4 regions of the Halopseudomonas phragmitis genome follow, and region 3 is predicted to be linked to each of the others. Evidence: predicted binding sites of a transcription regulator. Region 3 holds the regulator's gene; each other region holds the start of a gene.
The links. The regulator FliA, encoded in region 3, starts transcription of late flagellar genes. The targets are predictions, from matches to a motif close to CTAAAGTTTNNNNNNNNNNNGCCGNTAA.
Positions count from the first base shown of each region.

Region 1: a site for FliA is predicted at 3,254-3,281, ahead of BVH74_RS09425 (methyl-accepting chemotaxis protein). Genes of this name have one in related genera too.
Region 2: a site for FliA is predicted at 4,037-4,064, ahead of BVH74_RS08030 (methyl-accepting chemotaxis protein). Genes of this name have one in related genera too.
Region 4: a site for FliA is predicted at 2,629-2,656, ahead of BVH74_RS09620 (flagellin). Genes of this name have one in related genera too.

Region 1 is NZ_CP020100.1:2,052,563-2,058,195, forward strand. Features, by position in the region: gene BVH74_RS09410 (sulfurtransferase) at 1-857, shown strand, start outside; gene BVH74_RS09415 (YeeE/YedE family protein) at 964-2,148, shown strand; gene BVH74_RS09420 (M48 family metallopeptidase) at 2,214-3,026, opposite strand; gene BVH74_RS09425 (methyl-accepting chemotaxis protein) at 3,315-5,450, shown strand; gene BVH74_RS09430 (SOS response-associated peptidase) at 5,462-5,633, opposite strand, start outside.
Region 2 is NZ_CP020100.1:1,741,736-1,747,368, forward strand. Features, by position in the region: gene tgt (tRNA guanosine(34) transglycosylase Tgt) at 1-689, shown strand, start outside; gene yajC (preprotein translocase subunit YajC) at 749-1,078, shown strand; gene secD (protein translocase subunit SecD) at 1,139-3,007, shown strand; gene secF (protein translocase subunit SecF) at 3,018-3,929, shown strand; gene BVH74_RS08030 (methyl-accepting chemotaxis protein) at 4,111-5,633, shown strand, end outside.
Region 3 is NZ_CP020100.1:3,507,988-3,513,620, reverse strand. Features, by position in the region: gene flhA (flagellar biosynthesis protein FlhA) at 1-196, shown strand, start outside; gene flhF (flagellar biosynthesis GTPase FlhF) at 219-1,571, shown strand; gene fleN (flagellar synthesis regulator FleN) at 1,601-2,428, shown strand; gene BVH74_RS16245 (RNA polymerase sigma factor FliA) at 2,425-3,162, shown strand; gene BVH74_RS16240 (chemotaxis response regulator CheY) at 3,340-3,717, shown strand; gene BVH74_RS16235 (protein phosphatase CheZ) at 3,738-4,532, shown strand; gene BVH74_RS16230 (chemotaxis protein CheA) at 4,547-5,633, shown strand, end outside.
Region 4 is NZ_CP020100.1:2,091,252-2,096,884, forward strand. Features, by position in the region: gene BVH74_RS09610 (flagellin) at 1-1,168, shown strand, start outside; gene BVH74_RS09615 (flagellin) at 1,356-2,543, shown strand; gene BVH74_RS09620 (flagellin) at 2,754-3,920, shown strand; gene BVH74_RS09625 (flagellar protein FlaG) at 3,995-4,384, shown strand; gene fliD (flagellar filament capping protein FliD) at 4,468-5,633, shown strand, end outside.

The DNA of each region.
Region 1 (5,633 bases), 1.5 Mb from region 3:
CCGGAGCGGCGGATGTGCTGGTCAGCACCGCCTGGCTGGAGGAAAACCTCGATAATCCTGACCTCCGAATCGTGGAGGTCAGCGTCAACCCCGGCCAGTTCGAGCGAGCCCATATTCCTGGTGCGGTGAACTTCGTCTGGCATACCGATCTGGTTGATCCGGTTCAGCGTGATATTGCATCGGCGGAAAATTTTCAGAAGCTGCTGCGTGAGGCCGGCATTTCCGATGGCACCACAGTGATTCTCTATGGTGACACCAACAACTGGTTTGCGGCCTGGGGTGCCTGGATCTTCGACGTATACGCCGTGCCGAACGTCAAGCTGCTCGATGGTGGCCGGGCGAAATGGGAGGATGAGAGCCGGCCCATGACCAACCGGGTGGCCAGTTATGCTCCGGGCAATATCACCCTGGGTGAGCGCAATGAAATGATTCGTGCGCGGCTCAGTGATGTGATGGCGGTGGTCGATGGTAGTGATCAGGCCAAACTGGTGGATATTCGTTCGCCCGACGAGTACAGCGGCCGGATTTTCGCTCCGCCGGGTGTCCAGGAACTGGCGGTGCGCGCCGGGCATATTCCCGGGGCAGTGAATGTGCCTTGGGGTGAGGCGGTGGCCGCCGATGGCACCTTCAAATCTGCCGATGAGCTGCGCAAGGTCTATGCCGCGGTGGGTATCGATGGCAGCGAGCCGGTCATCACCTACTGCCGGATTGGTGAGCGTTCCAGTCATACCTGGTTTGCCCTGAGCAAGATCCTCGGCTATGAGGTACGTAACTACGATGGTTCCTGGACCGAGTATGGAAACACCGTAGGGGTGCCGGTGGTGAATCTGGCCGGTACCGTCTGGGGCGGCAAATAGCCCCTGCCGAGGCTGTGGCGGTGGGCGTTGATTCCCACCGCCCGCTAAAAGGTTCCAAAGGTTCGCCGTAGCTCCTCCTGGCTGCGGCCTGGGGCGGGGGATGCCTATGCTGCGGACGGAGGCGGTGCAGCGGTCGTCATGGTTGTCACTGGTGGCGGCTGCGCTGGTGGTCTTTGGGGTATTGCTCTGGGCCTGGCTGCTGGCCACTCCGACTCCAGCTGGGCGGGCATTGAGTTTCTCGCTGCTGAGCGGGGCGTTGTTCGGGGTCTTGTTACAGCGCTCGCGATTCTGCTTTTTCTGTATTACCCGTGACTTCTTCGAACAGGGCGATGCCCGTGGCCTGCTGGGGCTGGTGACTGCGTTGGTAGTTGGTACGCTCGGTTATCACGCGCTGTTCGGCACTTTTGTACCTGATCCTCTATCCGGTCGCTTGCCGCCGGATGCCCATATCGGTCCCTTGAGCTGGGTACTGGCGCTGGGTGCGCTGGTGTTCGGCCTGGGTATGGCTGTGTCTGGTTCGTGCATTAGCGCCCATCTGTATCGTTTGGGTGAGGGTTCGCCGGTGGCGCCCTTTGCCCTGTTCGGTGCGTTGCTGGGGTTTGCTCTGGGGTTTATGAGCTGGAACCGGTTGTATCTGCTGGCTATTGAGCAGGGGCCGGTCATCTGGCTGCCTGGGCGGCTGGGGTATGGCGGTTCATTGCTGCTGCAGTTGAGTTTGCTCGCGGCCCTGGCCTGGCTGCTGGCACGCTTGGGGCGCCCCGCCGAGCCTGAGCCGCCAGTGAGTCTGGGGCAGGCGCTATGGCGTCGGCGTTGGCCTGTGCATATCGGCGGCATTCTGATTGGCATGCTGGCGGTGGTCAGTTACCTGCGGGTGGCGCCGTTGGGGGTGACGGCCGAGTTGGGCAGTTTGTCGCGCACGGCGGCCAGCGGGCTGGGCCTGCTGCCGGAGCGGCTATTGGGATTGGACGGGTTTGCCGGATGCGCGACAGTGGTCAAGCAGGCGCTGCTGTCCAATAACGGGGTGTTTGTGGCTGGGCTGGTGTTGGGTGCCTGGGTCGTGGCACTGCTCAGTGGCGATTGGCAGCCCCGCTGGCCACGATTGGGAGAAGCGCTACGCGGGCTCTTGGGTGGGGTCATGCTGGGGTATGGGGCAATGCTGGCGTTGGGCTGTACGGTCGGCACGCTGCTGTCCGGCATCATGGCTGGCGCCGTGTCCGGTTGGGTGTTTGCGTTGTTCTGCGTGCTGGGAGTATGGCTGGGGTTGCAGCTCAGGCGTTGGGGCGGTTGGTAAGGCAGGAGGTTTGCTTGGTTGCCACGACACCGCGAGAAAGTGTTGTGGCAACCAAGGAGGGTGCCTTAGCGCTTGGCGGCTTCGTACAACGGCTGCACTCGTGGAATCGCGTTCTGCAGGTTCTGAATCCGCCCCGAGTGTGACGGGTGAGTGCTGAGGAAGGCCGGTGGCTGGCCTTGTGAGGCGCTGGCCATCTTCTGCCACAGAGTGACTGCGGCTTGCGGGTTGTAGCCAGCCCGGGCGGCCAGTTCCAGGCCGATCAGGTCGGCTTCGGTTTCGTTGCCGCGGCTGTTGGGCAGGGTCAGGCCATATTGTACGGCGGCGTCGGCGGCCTGGCGGCTGACTTCGCCCAGCCCCAGCAGGGCAGTAGCGACCTGGGTGCCAGTCTGAGTTACGTAGGCGCGGGAGATGGCTTCGCGGCCATGTTCACGCAGGGCGTGGGCAATTTCGTGGCCCATGATCTGGGCAATTTCATCGTCGGTCAGGTTCAGCTTCTCAACGATACCGGTATAGAAGATGATCTTGCCGCCGGGCATGCAGCTGGCGTTGAGCTGGTCGTTCTTGATCAGGTTGACCTCCCAGTTCCAGCTCGGCGCATCGGCGCGGAAATGCCGGGTTTGCGGAATCAGGTCGTTGGAAATGCGGCGTAGCCGGTTGAGCATGGCGGTGTCGGTATTGAGGACTTTCTTTTCCCTGGCCTCTTCGAGCATCTTGGCATAGGACTCGGCCGCCATCTGGTCGACCTGAGCGCTCGACAAGGCGCTGAACATATACTGCTGGCGCTGTACGCCAACGGCACCGCCATCGGTGGTTTGTACGGTTTCACAGCCGGCCAGCCAGATCAGCGGCAGGCCCAGAATTAGTGCACGGATACTCATGGGTGGATTCCTTTCATGAATTTCGGAACATCTGAAAAACTACCTGCGTTGGCCATACTGCGTTAAAAATGGCCTCAAGATGCTCATTTACAGCACGTAAACTGCGCTCTTTCGGCTATTTTTGCCTTGTCTTGCCTGCCTCGGCTACGTTTTTCAAAGATTCCTTAACTGAATTTTATCCTTTGACATGTCGCCTGGCCAAAGTATTCCTGACGGTGGGGAAAATCCTGAAGATTTTTTGCGCCCCGCCGATAAGCCCTGTATGGGGTGAAATATTGAGGGTCGACGATGAAGTTCAAGTCCATTCAGCTGTCCATTGCGGTGCTGGCCGGTGCCAGTCTGTTTGTCGCCGTGGGTGCCATGACGCTGTACACATTGTATGCCTCCGACCGCAGCCAGGAATTTGTCCAGGCGCGTAGCCAGCAGTTGCTGGAAGGATTGGTCGAAGAGCGTTTGGCAGGGATAGCCGAAGGGGAGAGTGAGCGCATTCGCCGGCGTCTGGAGTATCCGCTGGTGGTTACCGGGCAGTTGGCGACGCTCAACCAGATGCTGGGTGAAGTTCAGGATGACGCCCTGCCCAGTCTGATGATGAGTCGCGAGGAAATGAATCGGGTCACGCGTAAGCTGCTCGAAGTCAACTCTGACCTGCTGAGTCTGTATGTAGCCTGGGAACCGAACTCGCTGGATGACCTGGACGAATACTATGAAGGGGTCACGACGGGTGGGTATGAGGGTTCAGGGCGATTCATGCCCTGGTGGTACCGTGATGACAGCGGCAACCTGGTGCTGGAAGCATTGACCGAACTGGAAAGCACTAACCTGCTGCCAACCGGGGTCAGGGAAGGTGAATATTACCTGTGCCCGAAGGAAACCTTGCGTCCCTGCGTGATTGATCCGGCCGCTTATGAAATGTCTGGGCAGATGCAGCTGTTGTCATCGTTCAATGTGCCGATCATGGTCGATGGCGAGTTCATGGGAATTGTTGGTGCTGACTTGTCGCTGAACTTTATTCAGAGGATGCTCGAGCAAAGCAATGCCAGCCTCTACAACGGTAGCGGTAAACAGGCATTGATCAGCACTAATCAGCGCCTTGTAGCCTATACCGGCAATGATGCACAGCCGGGTGACCCGGCCGAACGCATTCTCGATGCCAATGAGCTTGCCAACCTGGCTCGTCTCGGCGACAGCCTGATTTATGAGGTTGATGAAGCGGGAGGGCATATCGAGCTGATCATGCCGATCCGTTTTGCTGGTACGGATGCGCGTTGGGTCTATCTGATTACCCTGCCGCTGGATGCGGTGATGAGTGATTTGCTGAGTCTGCAGGGTGAGCTGGAACGCCAGCAGGCCAGTGACTCCATGACCATGGTGATCATCGGTCTTTTGGTGTCGCTGGCCGGGGTCGGAGTGATGGCGCTGGTGGGCTACAGCCTGGCACGCCCGGCCCGGCAGTTGTCGAGCATGCTGGAAGGTATCGCCCAGGGTGAAGGGGATTTGACCCGGCGTCTGGAGATCGACCGTGCTGATGAACTTGGCGCTATTGCCCGTGGCTTCAATGCTTTCCTCGACAAGTTGCAGGCCATGATGCGTGAGGTGGTTGGCTCGGTGCAGCAGGTGACCGATGCCTCGGAAACTACCGCCGATATCGCCATGCGCACCAACGACGGGGTGCAGCGGCAGCTCAGCGAGATCGATCTGGTCGCTACGGCGGTAACGGAAATGACTGCTACTGCCCAGGATGTGGCGCGCAATGCGACCCAGGCGGCCGAGGCAGCCAGCAATGCCGATGGCTCGGCCAACCATGGTCGGGAAGTGGTGCGGGCGACCTCGCAGACCATTCAGCATCTGGCTGAGGATATCCAGCGCGCGGTGCTCAGCGTGCAGGATCTGGCCCGCGACAGTGAGAATATCACTGGTATTTTGCACACCATTCGCGGTATCGCCGAGCAGACCAATCTGCTGGCGCTCAATGCTGCGATTGAGGCGGCCCGGGCAGGTGAGCAAGGACGCGGCTTTGCGGTAGTGGCTGACGAGGTGCGCAATCTGGCGCAGAAGACTCAGGCCTCGACCGAAGAAATTCAGCAAATGATCGAGCAGCTCCAGCAAGGCACCCGGGAAACCGTCAAGGTCATGGAGCAGAGTCGGGCTCAGACCGAGCAAAGTGTGCTGCAGGCTGAGGAGGCCGATGCCGCCCTGACCTCGATCACTCAGGCGGTGTCGGTCATCAATGAGATGAACACCCAGATCGCCAGTGCCGCCGAGGAGCAGAGTGCGGTAGCCGAGGATATCAATCGCAATGTGGCGACCATTGACCAGGTCGCCAAGTCGGTAGCCGAGGGGGCTCAGGAGGCTTCTGAGGCCAGCGCCGGGTTGACCAAGCTGGCCGAGCACCAGCGCCGCCTGATCAACCAGTTCCGGGTTTGATCAGGGGTTGATCAGGGCTGGATCAGGGGCCCGGTGGGCGTGCAGCAGATCGGCCCCTGGGTTTGTGGACTGCTCATTGCCGGGGTTACCGGGTGCATCAGGTCTACCCGTGAGTCGGCATTGAGCAGTAGTGGTTGCAGGGCCTGCGTCGCGGTGGCGTTGGCCAGCCACAGGCTTTGCTCG
Region 2 (5,633 bases), 1.8 Mb from region 3:
AGTGCACACCCTATCCGGCTGATCACGACACCGCCCGTCGCTCGATGGAACTGTCGCTGCGCTGGGCCCAGCGCTCGAAAAATGCCCATGAAGGTAATCCCTCGGCGCTGTTCGGTATCGTTCAGGGCGGGATGCACGAAGATTTGCGGCTGCGTTCGCTGGAGGGGCTGGAGCAGATTGGCTTCGACGGCCTGGCCATTGGCGGTCTGTCGGTCGGCGAGCCCAAGGAAGAGATGATCAAGGTGCTGGATTTTCTGCCGCCGCAACTGCCGGCCGACAAACCGCGCTACCTGATGGGCGTGGGCAAGCCGGAGGATCTGGTTGAAGGTGTGCGCCGCGGGGTAGACATGTTCGACTGCGTGATGCCGACTCGTAATGCGCGCAACGGCCACTTGTTCACCGATACCGGCGTGATCAAGATTCGCAATGCCGTGCACCGTCATGACGACTCGCCGCTGGATCCGGGCTGTGATTGCTATACCTGTCAGCATTTTTCCCGGGCTTATCTGCATCATCTGGACAAGTGTGGCGAGATGCTCGGCAGCATGCTCAACACCATTCACAATTTGCGACATTATCAACGGCTTATGGCCGGTTTGCGCAGTGCCATCCAACAGGGTACATTGAGCGACTTTGTGGATGACTTCTACGCTCGACTCGGCCTGCCGGTACCTCCCCTGGAGGCTTGAATAGTGCCCAGGAAGCCCCATTAACCCTTGCTTGCCGTTTTATATAACAGGAGTATCACATGAGCTTTTTCATCCCCAATGCCATGGCCCAGTCCGCAGGCGGTGCGCCGGCCGGTGGTGGTTTCGAGTGGATTTTTCTGATTGGTTTTCTGGTCATCTTTTATCTGATGATCTGGCGTCCGCAGGCCAAACGGGCCAAGGAACACAAGAACCTGATCGGCAGCCTGAACGTCGGTGATGAAGTAGTTACCGGTGGCGGCATCCTCGGCAAGGTCAAGAAAGTGACCGACGAGTTCGTAGTGCTGGAAGTAGGTGATGGCCAGGAGCTCAAATTCCAGAAAGGCGCTGTGGTTGCCGCGCTGCCCAAGGGCACTCTGAAAGCCATCTGATCTTCTCTGACTCCCAATCCGGGCGCCGCATGGCGCCCTGATCGTTATCAGGCCCCTGATATGCTCAATCGTTACCCGCTGTGGAAATACCTGTTAATCGTGGCCGTGCTGGCGCTCGGCCTGGTTTACGCCACACCCAATCTGTACCCGGATGATCCGGCGATCCAGATCTCCGGCGCCAGCTCCACCCAGACCATCGAACAGCGTGATCTGAATCGTATAGATCAGGCTTTGCGTGATGCCGGTATTGAAACCAAGGGTACCGAGTTAGGGCAGCAGAGCCGCTCCGGCCTGGTCCGCTTGGTCAATCGTGGCGATCAGCTGCCGGCCCAGGATGTGGTGCGCCGTGCTCTGGGAGATCAGTTCGTGGTGGCCCAGAACCTGGCACCCACTACGCCTGACTGGTTGATGAATATCGGGGCCGGGCCGATGAAGCTGGGTCTGGACCTGTCCGGTGGGGTGCACTTCCTGTTGGAAGTGGATATGGACAAAGCGGTCGAGAATCGGGTCAATGTCTACGAAAGCGAGCTGCGCAGCCTGCTGCGTAATGAGCGCATTCGCTACCGCAGCCTGCCGAATCAGGGCAATACCCTGCAGTTCGGTTTTACCGAAGCCGACCAGCTTAGCGCTGCCCAGCGCCTGATCAATCGTCAGTACAGCCAATTCCAGCTCTCCACCGGTACCCGTGAAGATCTTCAGGTATTGCGTCTGACCCTGACTGACGCCGAGATGACCGAGATTCGTGAGTATTCGGTGCGTCAGAACCTGACCACCGTGCGTAACCGGGTTAATGAGCTGGGCGTGGCCGAGCCGCTGGTGCAGCGTCAGGGTGCCAACCGCATCGTGGTTGAGCTGCCTGGGGTGCAAGATACTGCCGAGGCCAAGCGGATTCTCGGCAAGACCGCCAACCTCGAGTTCCGCCTGGCCGCCGAACCGGATGCTGCCCGGGCGACCATCGAAACCTTCGAATTCCGCGACGGCAGCCGCCCGCCGGCAGACGTTGAGCGCAGCATTATCCTGACCGGTGATCAGGTAACTGACGCCCAGTCCAATTTCGATGAGAATGGCCGCCCGCAGGTCAATATCCGTCTTGATGGGCACGGCGGGGAGCTGATGACCCGCGCCACCCGGACCAATGTCGGTCGTGGCATGGCGGTGCTGTTCATCGAGCAGCGCCAGATTACCCGAACCGTACAGCAGGAAGTTGACGGGGTGATGCAGACCGTTGAAGTCCCGGCGTTCGTCGAGGACAAGAGCATCATCAGTCTGGCCACCATTCAGAGCACGCTGGGCAACCAGTTCCGGATCACCGGCTTGAACTCGCCGGCCGAAGCCTCGGAACTGGCGTTGCTGCTGCGCGCTGGTGGCCTGGCGGCACCGATGTACTTTGTCGAAGAGCGGACCATTGGTCCGAGCCTGGGGGCCGAGAACATTGCCAAGGGGGTAACTGCTACCCAGGTCGGCTTTGCGCTGGTGCTGATCTTCATGATCGTCGTCTACCGTGCCTTTGGCGTCTTTGCCAGCATCGCTCTGAGTTTCAACCTGGTGCTGCTGCTGGCACTGATGTCGGTGCTGGGCGCCACGCTGACTCTGCCCGGTATCGCCGGTATCGTCTTGACCCTGGGGATGGCGGTCGACGCCAACGTGCTGATCTTCTCGCGTATCCGTGAGGAAATTCGCGCCGGCAACAGCATTCAGCGGGCTGTGCACGAAGGCTATGACAAGGCCTTCTCGGCGATCGTCGACGGTAACCTGACCACCCTGCTGGTGGGGGTGATCCTGTTCGCCATGGGCTCGGGGCCGGTCAAGGGTTTTGCCGTAACGCTGTCGTTGGGCATTCTGACTTCGATGTTCAGTGCCATTCTGGTTACCCGGGCCATGGTCAATCTCAGCGTCGGCGGTCGCGACGTGAAGAAGCTGTGGCTGTGAGGAGCGCATCATGAATATCAAAACCATCAATTTCATGGCGCTGCGCAAGTTCTTCTTCGTAGTCGCTGCCGTACTCATGCTGGTTTCGATCGGCAGCCTGGTGGTGAAGAACCTCAATCTGGGGTTGGACTTCACTGGTGGTGCGCTGATCGAGCTGAACTATGACGAGCCGGCGGACCTTGAGTCTATCCGCCAGACTCTGCGCGCAGCAGGCTGGGAAGATGCGGTAGTACAGAACTTCGGCGCCAGTACCGATGTGATCATACGTCTGGCCAGTGAGGATCCGAATCTGGGTAGTGAGATCGCCCGGATGATCCAGCGCGAAGACGCTGGCGAGGTCACTGTCAAACGGGTCGAGTTCATCGGGCCGCAGGTGGGTGAGGAACTGCGCGATCAGGGTGGTCTGGGGATGTTGTTGGCCATGGGCGGGATTCTGCTCTACGTGTCGCTGCGCTTCCAGATGAAGTTCGCAGTAGGGGCGATTGCCGCGCTGTTCCATGATGTGATCTTCACCCTGGGCTTTTTCGCCTTGTTCGGCCTGTCGTTTGACCTGACCGTGCTGGCGGCATTGCTGGCGGTGATTGGTTACTCGCTGAACGACACCATCGTGGTATTTGACCGGGTACGGGAAAACCTGCGGGTAATGCGCAAGGCCGATCTGATCGAGGTGATCAACGTCTCCACTACTCAGACCCTGGCCCGGACTCTGGCGACCTCGTTCTCGACCATTCTGGTGCTGCTGGCGCTGTTCTTCTTCGGTGGCGAGAACATCCATGGCTTCGCTACGGCGCTGTTGATCGGTGTGTGTGTCGGTACCTACTCATCGATCTTCGTTGCCAACGGCCTGTTGGTAACGATGAAGCTGACTCGCGAGGATCTGATTCCTCCACAGGTCGAGGAAGCGGTGGACGACCGGCCCTGAACAGGCCTTGGGTAAAAGCAAAAAAGCAGCCGAGAGGCTGCTTTTTTGCTTTGGGCGTCTGATATGAACGCCTAAGTATCTAAATTGATGGTTATTCAGATAAGCGGTTCAAGCTGGGAGGGTGCTGGCCGATAGGGCTAGAACATAGTGTACGAATCACCTTTGATAAGTGAGGTAGGCCATGTTCAGAAATTACTCCATTGCGTTGCGACTGGGAGGCAGTTTTGTGCTGATGGGGCTTATTGTGCTGGGGCTTGGGTTTTTGGCCTTTAAAAGTTTGTCTGAGCTGCGCCGAGATGCAGAGATTCTGGAGGCTGACCTCTTGCCGGGTACCCAGTTGATTGGGCAAATGAATCATAGCTTCATGCAGGTACGGTATTTTACATTGCGCAGTATTCTGGCTGAGACTGATCAACAAATAAGAGATTATGCGCGCCGGATCCAGCAGGCACGAGATGACGTGCAGCATGCCGGGCGAAATTTTGCTGCCTTGCCGGCAGGTGCTGAGGAGCGTCAGTTGTTTGAAAGCTTTCAGGCTGAACTCAATCGTTACATGCAGGCGCAGCAAGGTTTGATCGATATGCTTCTGGCTGATCGTCGTCCTGCTGCGTTGGTCGAGCTGGATAATGTTCTTGATCCGCTTGCACACAGGGTGTCACAAATATTACTGGACATTGTTGTGTTGAATTCTCAAGTGGCCGATGAGGCGGCAGTTCATGCGGATCAGGTTTACAGTCGCGCTCGGAATGTGATCATTGCTGCGGTGTTATTGGCAGCGTTTTTCACGGCTTTCCTGGCATGGGTGCTATCACAGGGAATTCTGAGGCCAATACGCTACGCGGTGTCTGCCAGTGAGGTAATTGCGCAAGGTGATCTTACCCGGCGCATTGAGTTCATTGGGAAGGATGAGGCTGCTCAGTTGCTGCGTTCAATTGCGTCCATGCAGCACCAGTTGCGCGAGACCATTGCGGGCATCGCTAACTCTTCCACTCAACTGGCTTCGGCAGCAGAGGAATTGAATGCGGTTACCGAGGATGCAACCCGTGGCTTGCAGCGACAGAATGACGAGGTGCAGCAGGCGGCGACGGCCGTAAATGAAATGACCGTTGCAGTGGAAGAGGTGGCTAGCAATGCGAACTCGACTTCGGATGAGTCGAAAAAAGCCACCCAAATCACAGAGCAAGGGCGCCAGCAAGTCAGCCAAACGCTGCAAGGCATTGATCAGTTGAGCAGTAATATCAATAGCTCGGCAGAAGAAGTTCAGGTCCTGGCCGACCGGGTACAGGACATCATCAAGGTGCTGGATGTAATTGGCGCCATCGCGGAACAGACCAATCTGCTAGCGCTGAATGCGGCTATCGAAGCTGCGAGGGCTGGCGAGGCTGGCCGCGGTTTTGCTGTGGTGGCCGATGAGGTGCGTGCCTTGGCGCACCGCACTCAGGCATCAACCAGCGAAATCGAAAACATGATTAGTCAAATCCAGCAGGTTACTGAGCGAGCGGTAGAAGCGATGCGGATCAGTCGGACCATGTCGGGCAAGACCCAAGAAATGGCAGGTGCTGCCGGTGAGGCTCTGCAGCACATTAGCGAAGCGATTGTGCAAATCAATGAGCGTAATCTGGTGATTGCCAGTGCGGCGGAAGAGCAGGCGCAGGTAGCTCGAGAGGTTGACCGGAACCTGGTTAATATTCGTGATCTTTCAAC
Region 3 (5,633 bases):
GCAACGCTCACTGGCCGACGCGGTGCAGCGTCAGGAAGTTCAGGGCAAGCCGGCGATTCTGCTGGTAGCCGGACAGATCCGCGGCATGATGGCCAAGTTTGTTCGCTACGCCACCCCAGGAGCCCATGTGCTGTCGTACCAGGAAATTCCTGACAGCAAGCAGGTGACCATCGTTTCCACGGTCGGTCAGAGTTGAGCCAACAATCTAGAGGTCAGCCATGAAGGTCAAACGTTTCTTTGCCGCCGATATGCGTCAGGCCATGAAGCTGGTACGCGAGGAGCTGGGGCCGGAAGCCGCCATCATTGCCAATCGTCGGGTGGCCGGCGGTATCGAGCTGACCGCTGCGCTGGATTATGAGGCGCCGCGTCTGACCCCGCCGACCCCAGGGCTGAGCCTGGAGCTGAAAAAGACCCAGGAGCGTATCGTCAATGCCCGGGCGCAACTGGAGTTGGGGGAGCGCCCCCAGGAGGCGCCCCGGGTCAATCGTCAATTATTCGGCGACAGTATGCTACAGGCTGCCGAAGACGGCTCGCCAGTGGCGCGCGACCTGCTGGCTCGGCTTAAGCGCGAGCGCGCCGAGCAGTCAGCTCCGGCGACCGCCGAACCGGTCGACAGCCATAACCCGGCGGCTGAAGAAGCAGGCCTGAATGCCATGCGGGCAGAACTTGCCGGTCTGCGCGAAATGCTTGAATCTCAGTTGGGTAGCCTGGCCTGGGGGCAGGTCAACCAGCACCAGCCGCGTCAGGCCAGTCTCTGGCGTCGACTGACCCAGATCGGGCTGCCGGCGGAGCTGTGCCAGGGTCTGCTGAACAAAGTTGCCGATGTGGCGGATAACCGTCAGGCCTGGCGGCTGCTGCTGGCCCATCTGGCCCATAGCATTCCGGTCGTGCATGACGAGTTAATCGAGCAGGGCGGCGCCATTGCTCTGGTCGGACCGACTGGTGCCGGCAAAACCACCACGCTGGGCAAATTGGCCGCGCGTTATGTGCTCAAGCACGGCAGCCAGCATGTCGCCTTGGTAACCATGGATACCTATCGCATCGGCGCCCATGAGCAATTGCGCACCCTGGGACGGATTCTCAATGTGCCGGTGCGGGTCGTCGATGAGCAGAACAGTCTGAGCGAGGTGCTCGACGAATTTGCCGGCAAGCGTCTGGTGCTGATCGACACCGCCGGCCTGCAGGCCAATGATCCGCACCTGAACAATCAGCTCAGTGAGTTGGCAGCCCAGGGCAGCCAAGTGCGCACACTGCTGGTACTGGCTGCAACCAGCCAGCACCGAGTACTCAAGGCTGCCTATCACACATACAAGCGTTGCGCGCTGTCAGGCTGTATTCTGACCAAGGTGGACGAGGCGGCTACTCTGGGTGAAGCATTGGGGCTGGCGATGGAGCACGGTTTACCGGTAGCCTATCTGGCCGATGGCCAGCGCATCCCCGATGACCTCAACCGGGCCGTGGGGCACCAACTGGTCAGCCGGGCTGTAAGCCTGGCCAGCAACGAAGCACCCGCAGATCAGGCTATGGCTGACGTTTTTGCCGGTATACTGCATAAACAACGCGCAAGTTGAGATTTTACTAAGGCAAGGTATACAACGAGATGGGAAGCAAACATCCGGTTCAAGTGATCGCAGTCACCGGCGGCAAGGGCGGGATCGGCAAGACCAATGTGTCGGTCAACCTCAGCCTGGCCCTGGCCGAGCTCGGGCGACGTGTGGTCCTGCTGGATGCCGACCTTGGCCTGGCCAATGTCGATGTGCTGTTGGGGCTCAAGCCGCGAGCTACCCTGGCTGACGTGCTGGAAGGTAGTTGTGATCTCAGGGATGTCATGATCTCCGGTCCTGGTGGAATACGGGTGGTACCGGCCGCTTCCGGCGTGTCGCACATGGTCCATCTCAATGCCCAGGAGCATGCTGGCTTGATCCAGGCCTTCAGCGAAATTGGCGATGACCTGGATGTGCTGATCGTCGATACCGCCGCCGGTATCAGCGATTCGGTACTGAGTTTCGTGCGCGCCGCCCAGGAAGTGCTGGTGGTGGTCTGTGACGAGCCTACCTCTATTACCGACGCCTATGCGCTGATCAAGCTGCTCAACCGCGATTTTGGCATGACCCGTTTCCGGGTTCTGGCCAATATGGTCAATACCCCACAGGAAGGTCGCACGGTGTTTGCTAAACTCACCAAGGTGACTGACCGCTTCCTGGATGTAGCCCTGCAGTATGTGGGAGCGGTGCCATTTGACGAGATGGTGCGCAAGGCGGTGCAGAAGCAGCGCGCAGTATATGACCTGTATCCCCGCAGCAAGGCCTCCATGGCGATTCGGGCGATTGCCCAGAAAGTCGATGGCTGGCCTTTGCCCGCCAATCCGCGCGGCCATCTGGAATTTTTCGTGGAGCGTCTGGTTCAGCAAGTCGGATCCGACGCATGACGGCACTGGCTGGTGGAGTGAGCATGTATACCCGCGCGCAGAGCACAGCCGAATATCAGGATCGACTGGTCGAGCAATTTGCTCCTCTGGTCAAACGTATTGCCTATCACCTGCTCGGTCGGTTGCCGGCCAGCGTGCAGGTTGAAGACTTGATGCAGGCCGGTATGATCGGCTTGCTCGAAGCATCCCGCAAGTTCGATAACAGCAAGGGCGCCAGCTTTGAAACCTACGCCGGCATCCGCATTCGCGGGGCCATGCTGGATGAAGTGCGCAAGGGTGACTGGGCTCCGCGTTCAGTACACCGCAACACACGCCTGGTCAGCGATGCGATCCGCTCGGTTGAGGCTCGTTTGGGGCGTGACGCTAAAGATAATGAAGTTGCTGCCGAACTTGAGATGAGTCTTGAGGAATATTACGCGATCCTCAACGATACCGCCGGCAGCAAGCTATTCAGTTTTGATGATTTGCTTGAGTCCGGAGCACCGACCGATGTTCAGGCCGAGGCTGAGCCTCTGGGCGGGCTTCAGGATGAGCGCTTTCGGGTCGCCTTGAGTAATGCGATCGAGGGGTTGCCCGAGCGTGAGCGCCTATTGCTGTCGCTGTATTACGACGAGGAATTGAACCTCAAGGAAATCGGCGCCGTACTGGGGGTCAGTGAATCACGGGTCAGTCAGTTGCACAGCCAGTGCGCCGCTCGTCTGCGGGCCCGCCTGGCCGATTGGCGCGACGATTGATTTTATCGCCAGCATCCGGACAATGCGCCTGGGCCTGACGCAAGGCGGATGATAGCTGGCAATATGGGTTTTCAGTGTTTCCTTAGGTGGTTCGACAGGCTTGAACATGGCAACGGGTGAGCAGCGAGCGAGCCTGCATTTCCCCTGGTTTGTACGGAGGTCTACTTGGACAAGAACATGAAAATTCTCATCGTTGACGATTTTTCGACGATGAGGCGCATCATCAAGAATTTGTTGCGTGACCTGGGGTTTACCAACACGGCTGAAGCCGATGATGGCACCACGGCGTTGCCCATGCTGCAAAGTGGCAACTTCGACTTTCTGGTGACCGACTGGAATATGCCGGGCATGAGCGGCATTGACCTGCTGCGCGCAGTGCGGGCCGACGAGCGCCTCAAGCACCTGCCGGTGCTGATGGTTACCGCTGAAGCCAAACGCGACCAGATCATTGAAGCGGCTCAGGCCGGGGTCAACGGTTACGTGGTCAAGCCTTTTACCGCGCAAGCCTTGAAAGAGAAGATCGAGAAGATTTTCGAGCGCGTTCAGGCCAAATAACACAACCCGGGGTAAAGGTTATGGCGTTAAGTAAGGATCCCGGTCAGGAAACCGCCCAGGAATTCGAACATTCCCTCAAGGAAAATGCGCGGCAGCTGGTCAGCTACCTGGAGAATGGCGAGTTTGCCGAAGCCGTACTGGTCATCCATGCCATCAATCAGGCCCGTGACCGCGGTCTGTACCATGAGGTCGGCAAGCTCACCCGGGCGCTGCACAGTGCGATCGTCAATTTTCAGATCGACACCACCCATGCGCTCGAAGAAGGCAACGACAGCTCCAAGATCACCGATGCTTCCGACCATCTCGACTATGTGGTCAAGCTGACCGACAAGGCCGCCAACCGGACCATGGATCTGGTTGAGAGCAGCGCGCCGATTGTTTCTGAGCTTGGCCAGGAAGCGGCAACCCTGCGCGCCGACTGGGAGCGCCTGCAGCGCCGCGAGATCGCCGCCACCGAGTTCCGTGACCTGTACCGACGCATTGGCGATTTTCTGGCCAAGACCGAGCAATCCAGCAGTGCTGTTAGCTCGCAGCTCAACGAAATTCTGCTGGCCCAGGATTATCAGGACCTGACCGGTCAGGTGATCAAGCGGGTCATTACCCTGGTTCATGATGTCGAGGAAAGTCTGGTCAGCCTGGTGCGCATGGCTGGTCAGGTTGATCGAATTGCCGGTATTGAACACGGCGAAACGCGGGCAACACCGAAAAAAACATCCTCCAAGGGTGAAGGTCCGCAGATTCATGCCGATAAAAGGGAGGACGTGGTGTCTGGACAGGATGAGGTCGACGACCTTCTGTCCAGTCTTGGCTTCTAGGGGAGAGTAGGTGCATGAGTTTCGATGCGGATGAAGAGATTCTCCAGGATTTTCTGGTTGAGGCCGGCGAGATCCTCGAACAGTTGTCCGAACAGTTGGTCGAGCTGGAAAACCGCCCAGACGACATGGACCTGCTCAATGCCATTTTCCGTGGCTTTCATACCGTCAAGGGTGGTGCCGGATTTCTCCAGCTCGACCCCTTGGTAGCCTGTTGTCATATCGCCGAAAATGTTTTCGACATCCTGCGCAAGGGTGAGCGCCAGGTCGACGCTGAGTTGATGGATGTCGTGTTGCAGGCGCTGGATGCCGTCAATGCGATGTTTGCCCAGGTGCGCGAGCGTGATGAGCCAAGCCCTGCCGACCCCGGGTTGCTTGAAGCCCTCTCGCTGCTGGCGCAGCCGGCCAGCGCGGCGCCAGTCGCTGCCCCCGCGAGTGTTGAGTACTCCATTACTGAAACCGTGAGCGCCGGAGCCGACAGCGATGGCGATATCACCGATGACGAGTTCGAGCAGTTGCTCGACGCCTTGCAGTCGCCTGAAGAGTCGGAGACCGAATCGTCGGTTTCAGGTCAGGGTGACAATATTTCCGATGATGAATTCGAAGCCCTGCTGGATGAACTTCATGGTCCCGGCAAGGGGCCGGGTATTGATCAGGCCGCCGCGCAGAGCGCCCAGGCTGAAGTAGCAAATGACGAGATCAGTGATGACGAGTTCGAGGCGCTGCTGGATCAATTGCATGGCAAAGGTGCGGCTCCGGGCCTGAGTTCCGAGCCGGCTGCAGCGCCGGACGTGGTGGCGGCTGCTACAGCGGCGGTGAGCGCCGAGAGTGATGAAATCAGCGACGACGAATTCGAAGCACTGCTCGACCAGTTACACGGCAAGGGTGCAGCCCCCGGCAAGTCGGAGGCCGCCAACGGTGTTGCTGCAGCGCCGGCCAAGGCTGAAAGTTCGACTGACAAGCCGATTGAGCACAAGGCGCCGAAGGCGTCCGAGCCAGCTGCGGCCAAGGCTCAGCCTGCACCCAAAGCTGTCGCCAAAGCGCCTGCTGCCAAAGCCGAAAAGCCGCCAGCAGCTGCCGCCAAGGCCAGCGCACCGGCGCCTG
Region 4 (5,633 bases), 1.4 Mb from region 3:
GAACACCAATGTGGCGTCGCTGAATACCCAGCGTAACCTCAATACTTCATCCAATGCGCTGCAGACTTCTTTGCAGCGTCTGTCCACCGGCTCGCGCATCAACTCCGCCAAGGATGATGCTGCTGGCCTGCAGATTGCCAACCGCCTGACCAGTCAGGTCAATGGCCTGAACGTGGCGGTACGCAACGCCAATGACGGTATCTCGCTGGCACAGACCGCCGAAGGTGCTCTGCAGCAGTCGACCAATATCCTGCAGCGTATGCGCGATCTGGCCTTGCAGGCGGCCAACGGCTCCAACAGCGTCTCTGAGCGTGAGGCGCTGAACGCCGAAGTCAGTCAGCTGAAAAAGGAAATTGACCGGATCAGTAACACCACTACCTTTGGTGGACGCAAATTGCTGGATGGCAATTTTGGTATTTCCAGCTTCCAGGTTGGCTCGGCGGCCAATGAGATCATTAGTGTTGGCATTGGCGAAATGAGTGCTCAGTCGTTGCAAACCAACTTCTACTCGGAAGCTTTTGGTGATGCGGCTGGTACGGTAACTGTCGATACCCAGGTTACTCTTGATCTGGTGTTTACTGACACCAGCAAGAACACAACCATCACGGTTGAACTGAAAGCTGGCGATACTGGTGATCTTCTTACCGCCAAACTGGCAGCGGCAATCAATGACGCCAATATCGGTGTGGGTGTGCACCTTGATGCTGATGGTGACTATCAGGTGATTTCGCGCACTGATGCCAATGATCCAACGGTCAGCGATTTGCAGACCATCACTTTTGGTGACTCCACTCCAGCTTCAGGTGCGACATTCACTACTGTTGACCTGTCGGCTGCTACACCGGTGGCAGACAACACTATTGCTGATCTGGATATTCGCGATGTGGCGGGAGCTCAGGCGGCAATTCTGGTGATTGATGAATCCATCCGCCTGATCGATGCCCAGCGCGCCGAACTGGGTGCGGTGCAGAACCGTTTCGAAAACACCATTGCCAACCTGCAGAATATTGCTGAGAACGTCTCGGCAGCGCGCGGGCGGATTCAGGATACCGACTTTGCTGCGGAGACAGCGACGCTGACCAAGAACCAGATTCTGCAGCAGGCCGGAACCTCGATCCTGGCTCAGGCCAATCAGTTACCCCAGGCCGTACTCAGTCTGTTGCAGTAAGTTGTATTTGTGGTGGGGCAAAGCCGGGCCTGCGCCCGGCTTTTTGCTGCCCGAAGAATTGCCGGTGCTGGCCTAAAGCTTTGTCAGTGGCTGCCGATACAGGGATTGAACGCAGATTTCATGGTTGCCCGACCTCGGTCGAACCATGGAGTGGATACTGGGCAATCGCCACTATCGGAGGCACTATATGTCCCTGACCGTCAATACCAACGTAGCATCGCTGAATACCCAGCGTAACCTCAACAGCTCCGCCAGCTCGCTGCAGACTTCCTTGCAGCGTCTGTCCACCGGTTCGCGCATCAATAGTGCCAAAGATGATGCTGCCGGCCTGCAGATCGCCAACCGTCTGACCAGCCAGGTCAATGGTCTGAATGTGGCAGTGCGTAACGCCAATGATGGTATCTCGCTGGCCCAGACCGCCGAAGGTGCATTGCAACAGTCGACCAATATTTTGCAGCGTATGCGTGATCTGGCCCTGCAGTCGGCCAACGGCTCCAATAGCACTTCCGAGCGCGAAGCGCTGAATGCTGAAGTGACTCAGCTGAAGAAGGAAATCGACCGGATCAGCAACACCACCACTTTTGGTGGTCGCAAGCTGCTGGATGGCAACTTTGGCGTGACCAGCTTCCAGGTCGGCTCGGCGGCCAACGAAATCATCAGTGTCGGTATTGGCGAAATGAGTTCGACTTCGTTGAATGGTACTTTCTATACCGAGGCTTTTGGGACTGCGGCAATCGGTACGCCAGCAGATTATGTTGGGGGGACGGCTACCATTGAGGTGACGCTGGATGGGGTCGCTGATCCGGTGGAGTTGAGTGTTGAGTTGAGTGCTTCCGATGATGCTGAGACTATCACGGCCAAATTGGCAGCTGCTGTTAACGACGCCAATCTGGGAGTGAGTGTACAGAAGGACGAAAATGATGCCTGGCAAGTAATTACCAACTCGAATGCAGATGGTGACGGCCCGGCCGTTACGGGTATCGAGTTTACCTCGCTGCCAGCTGAAGTCACTCTGGCCGATATTACGCTTGATGCCACGAATGCGGCAGCGGCTGCCGACAGCACTGTCAGTGCCATCGACATCACTTCTGCCTATGGAGCCCAGGCTGCCGTGTTGGTGATTGATGAGGCGATTCGTATGATCGACTCTCAGCGTGCCGACCTCGGTGCGGTGCAGAACCGCTTCGAGAACACCATTGCCAACCTGCAGAATATTGCCGAGAACGTGTCGGCAGCCCGTGGTCGTATCCAGGATACCGACTTTGCCGCCGAGACTGCGAATCTGACCAAGAACCAGATTCTGCAGCAGGCCGGTACTTCGATCCTGGCTCAGGCCAATCAGTTGCCGCAGGCTGTGTTGAGCTTACTTGGCTGAGTAGCTTGGTTAAGCATTTTGATGTTGAGAAGCCGGGCGTATGCCCGGCTTCTTGCGTATCGGTGAGTAAAAAGTCGTTATCGGGCTAAAGCTTAAGCCAGCCTGGTCGATAACCTGTCTGAATGCGGATTCTATCGGTGCCTGGGAAGTGGTGGGTGCCTGAGACGCAACCCAGGCAGTAGCCTTAAATAGCTTCAGTGGAGGCGACCCATGTCCTTGACAGTAAATACTAACGTAGCATCGCTCAATACCCAGCGTAACCTCAACAGCTCGGCCAGTTCACTGCAGACTTCCTTGCAACGTCTGTCCACTGGCTCGCGCATCAACTCCGCCAAGGATGATGCTGCCGGCCTGCAGATTGCCAACCGTCTGACCAGTCAGGTTAACGGCCTGAACGTGGCGGTACGTAATGCCAACGACGGCATCTCGCTGGCGCAAACCGCCGAAGGCGCTCTGCAGCAAACCACCAATATTCTGCAGCGCATGCGTGACCTGTCGCTGCAATCGGCCAACGGTTCCAACAGCGACTCAGAGCGTGAGGCGCTGAATGCCGAAGTCACTCAGCTGAAGAAAGAAATCGACCGGATCAGCAACACTACCACTTTCGGTGGCCGCAAGCTGCTGGACGGTAATTTTGGCATCTCCAGCTTCCAGGTTGGCTCGGCGGCCAACGAAATTATCAGTGTCGGTATTGGCGAGATGAGTTCCAGCTCGCTCGAAGGTGACTTCTTCAGAACTGCACTGGGAGCCGCTGGTCCGGCAACTGCTGACGGAACCCTGGAGTTTACGCTGGTATTTGAGGATATCGATGATGTGGAAATCACTGTCGATGTCAAGGACGGTGATACCGGAGCTGTAGTCGCTGACAAGATCGCTGCCGCAATCAACGATCTGAATCTCGGGGTGGGTGTGCTCAAGGATGAAAACGGAGCTTACCAGATCATCTCGGGTGTGGCTGAAGATGGCACCAGCAACGCACTGACAAGCATTACCATGGACGATGCTGATGGTTCTGGCGTGACCTTCACTGCTGTGACCGCTTCGACTACCGCAGTGGCTGCTAACAGTGTCAAGGACATCGACATCACCAGCGCCGCAGGTGCTCAGTCGGCCATTCTGGTCATCGACGAAGCGATCAAGCAGATCGATTCCCAGCGTGCCGACCTCGGTGCGGTGCAGAACCGCTTCGAGAATACCATTGCCAACCTGCAGAATATTGCTGAGAACGTCTCGGCAGCGCGCGGGCGGATTCAGGATACCGACTTTGCCGCTGAGACTGCGAATCTGACCAAGAATCAGATTCTGCAACAGGCCGGCACTTCTATTCTGGCTCAGGCCAATCAGTTGCCGCAGGCGGTACTGAGCCTGTTGCAGTAAGATTGACGGGATGTGAAATGACGGGGGAAAGGTGTTAGCCTTTCTCCCGCATTGTCCTTAATGAGGATACCGCCATGGACATGGGAATGCTTGGAACACCGGGGGCTGAGCGGCCTGCAGGTGCTGCTGTCAGCGCGGCTGCCGGTAAGGTCATTAGTCTGGTAGCGGGCAAGGCGCCAGAGGCTCCAGATAATCAGAACAAGACTGCACTTCCCGCAGTAGTTGATGTCCAACCGGCTGATCGCCAGAGTCTGGAAAAAGCCGTGTCGGACATGCAGGACTTTGTCCAGAGCGTGCGGCGGGATATCAATTTCCAGTTGGATGATGGCACAGGTCAAGTCGTAGTCCGGGTCACCGAGGCGGCTACTGGTGATGTGATCCGTCAAATTCCTTCCGAGGAGGCTCTGCGTCTGGCAGAGAACCTATCGGAGATTCGTAGCTTGTTGTTTGAAGCGGAGGCTTGAGCTGGCCCGTTTCTTGCCTGAAAGCTCTGGGTGAACCCATCAGGCATTGATGCCGTCAAGAAAACGGCAACGAGGTGAGTAGCATGAATATTACCGGTATTGGTTCGGGGCTGGATATCAACTCCATGGTCAAAGCGATCATGGACGCTGAACGTGCCCCCAAGGCCGCGTCGCTCTCTCGTCTGGAAAGCAAGACCACCGCACAGTTCTCTGCACTGGGGCAGTTCCGCAGTGCTATTTCCGATTTTCAGACTGCGCTGAAGAATCTCAATGATTCGGCGTTGTTCCAGAAGCGCACCGCGACCTCGTCCAACACGGACTATTTTACCGCCACGGCCACTTCCAGCGCAGCAGCGGGCAACTACAGTGTTCAGGTATTCAACCTGGCCCAGAGCAGCAAGGTGGCTCTGGCTGGGTTCGATTCGGCCACTACCCAGGTTGGTACGGGCGAGCTGAACATCACAGTTGGTGACGAGGTCATCAATGTTCAGATCGGTGAGGATAAGCAGTCGCTTAGCGCGATCCGTGATGCGATCAATGCCGCTGGTGCCGACAAAGGGTTGAGCGCGGCTATCGTCAATGATCCGTCAGGGGTTGGCGGGGCGCGCATTGTGTTGACTTCTACCAATAGCGGCTCAGGCAAAGATATCCAGGTCGAAGTGGCCAATGCCACCGGTGATCTGGGTCGGTTGGCCTTTACCCCGCCTGATCCAACTGCGACCAACTATCAGCCTCCTGCGGCGGATCCGGATGATCCGCGAGCCGCGAGGGTGATCAGCTTTGCTCGTGATGCCAGCTTTGCTGTGGATGGCCTGCTGATGAGCAGTGCCAGCAACACCATTGATGATGTGATTGAAGGTGTGAGCCTGACCCTCAAAAAACCCCAGTCGGCCGAGGATATTGCTAATGCCAATACCTTCAACTTGGCCGTGGCTGAAGACCGCGCCGGGGTCAAGGCCAACCTGCAGAAGTTTGTCGATGCCTACAACAAGCTGATCGATACCACCAACTCGCTGACCAGGGTAACCCAGGTTGGCGGTGATTCTGGTACGCCACTGGCCGGACCGTTGGTTGGTGACGCTACCGTACGTTCATTCCTCAGTGCCATGCGCACCGAGCTTGGCAATGCTCAAGGCTCTGGTGATATTCGTATTCTGGCCGATCTTGGGATTACCACCAAGCAGGACGGCAAGCTGGAAATTGATAGCGATAAGCTGGATCAGGCGCTGGAGCGTAACTTCGATCAGGT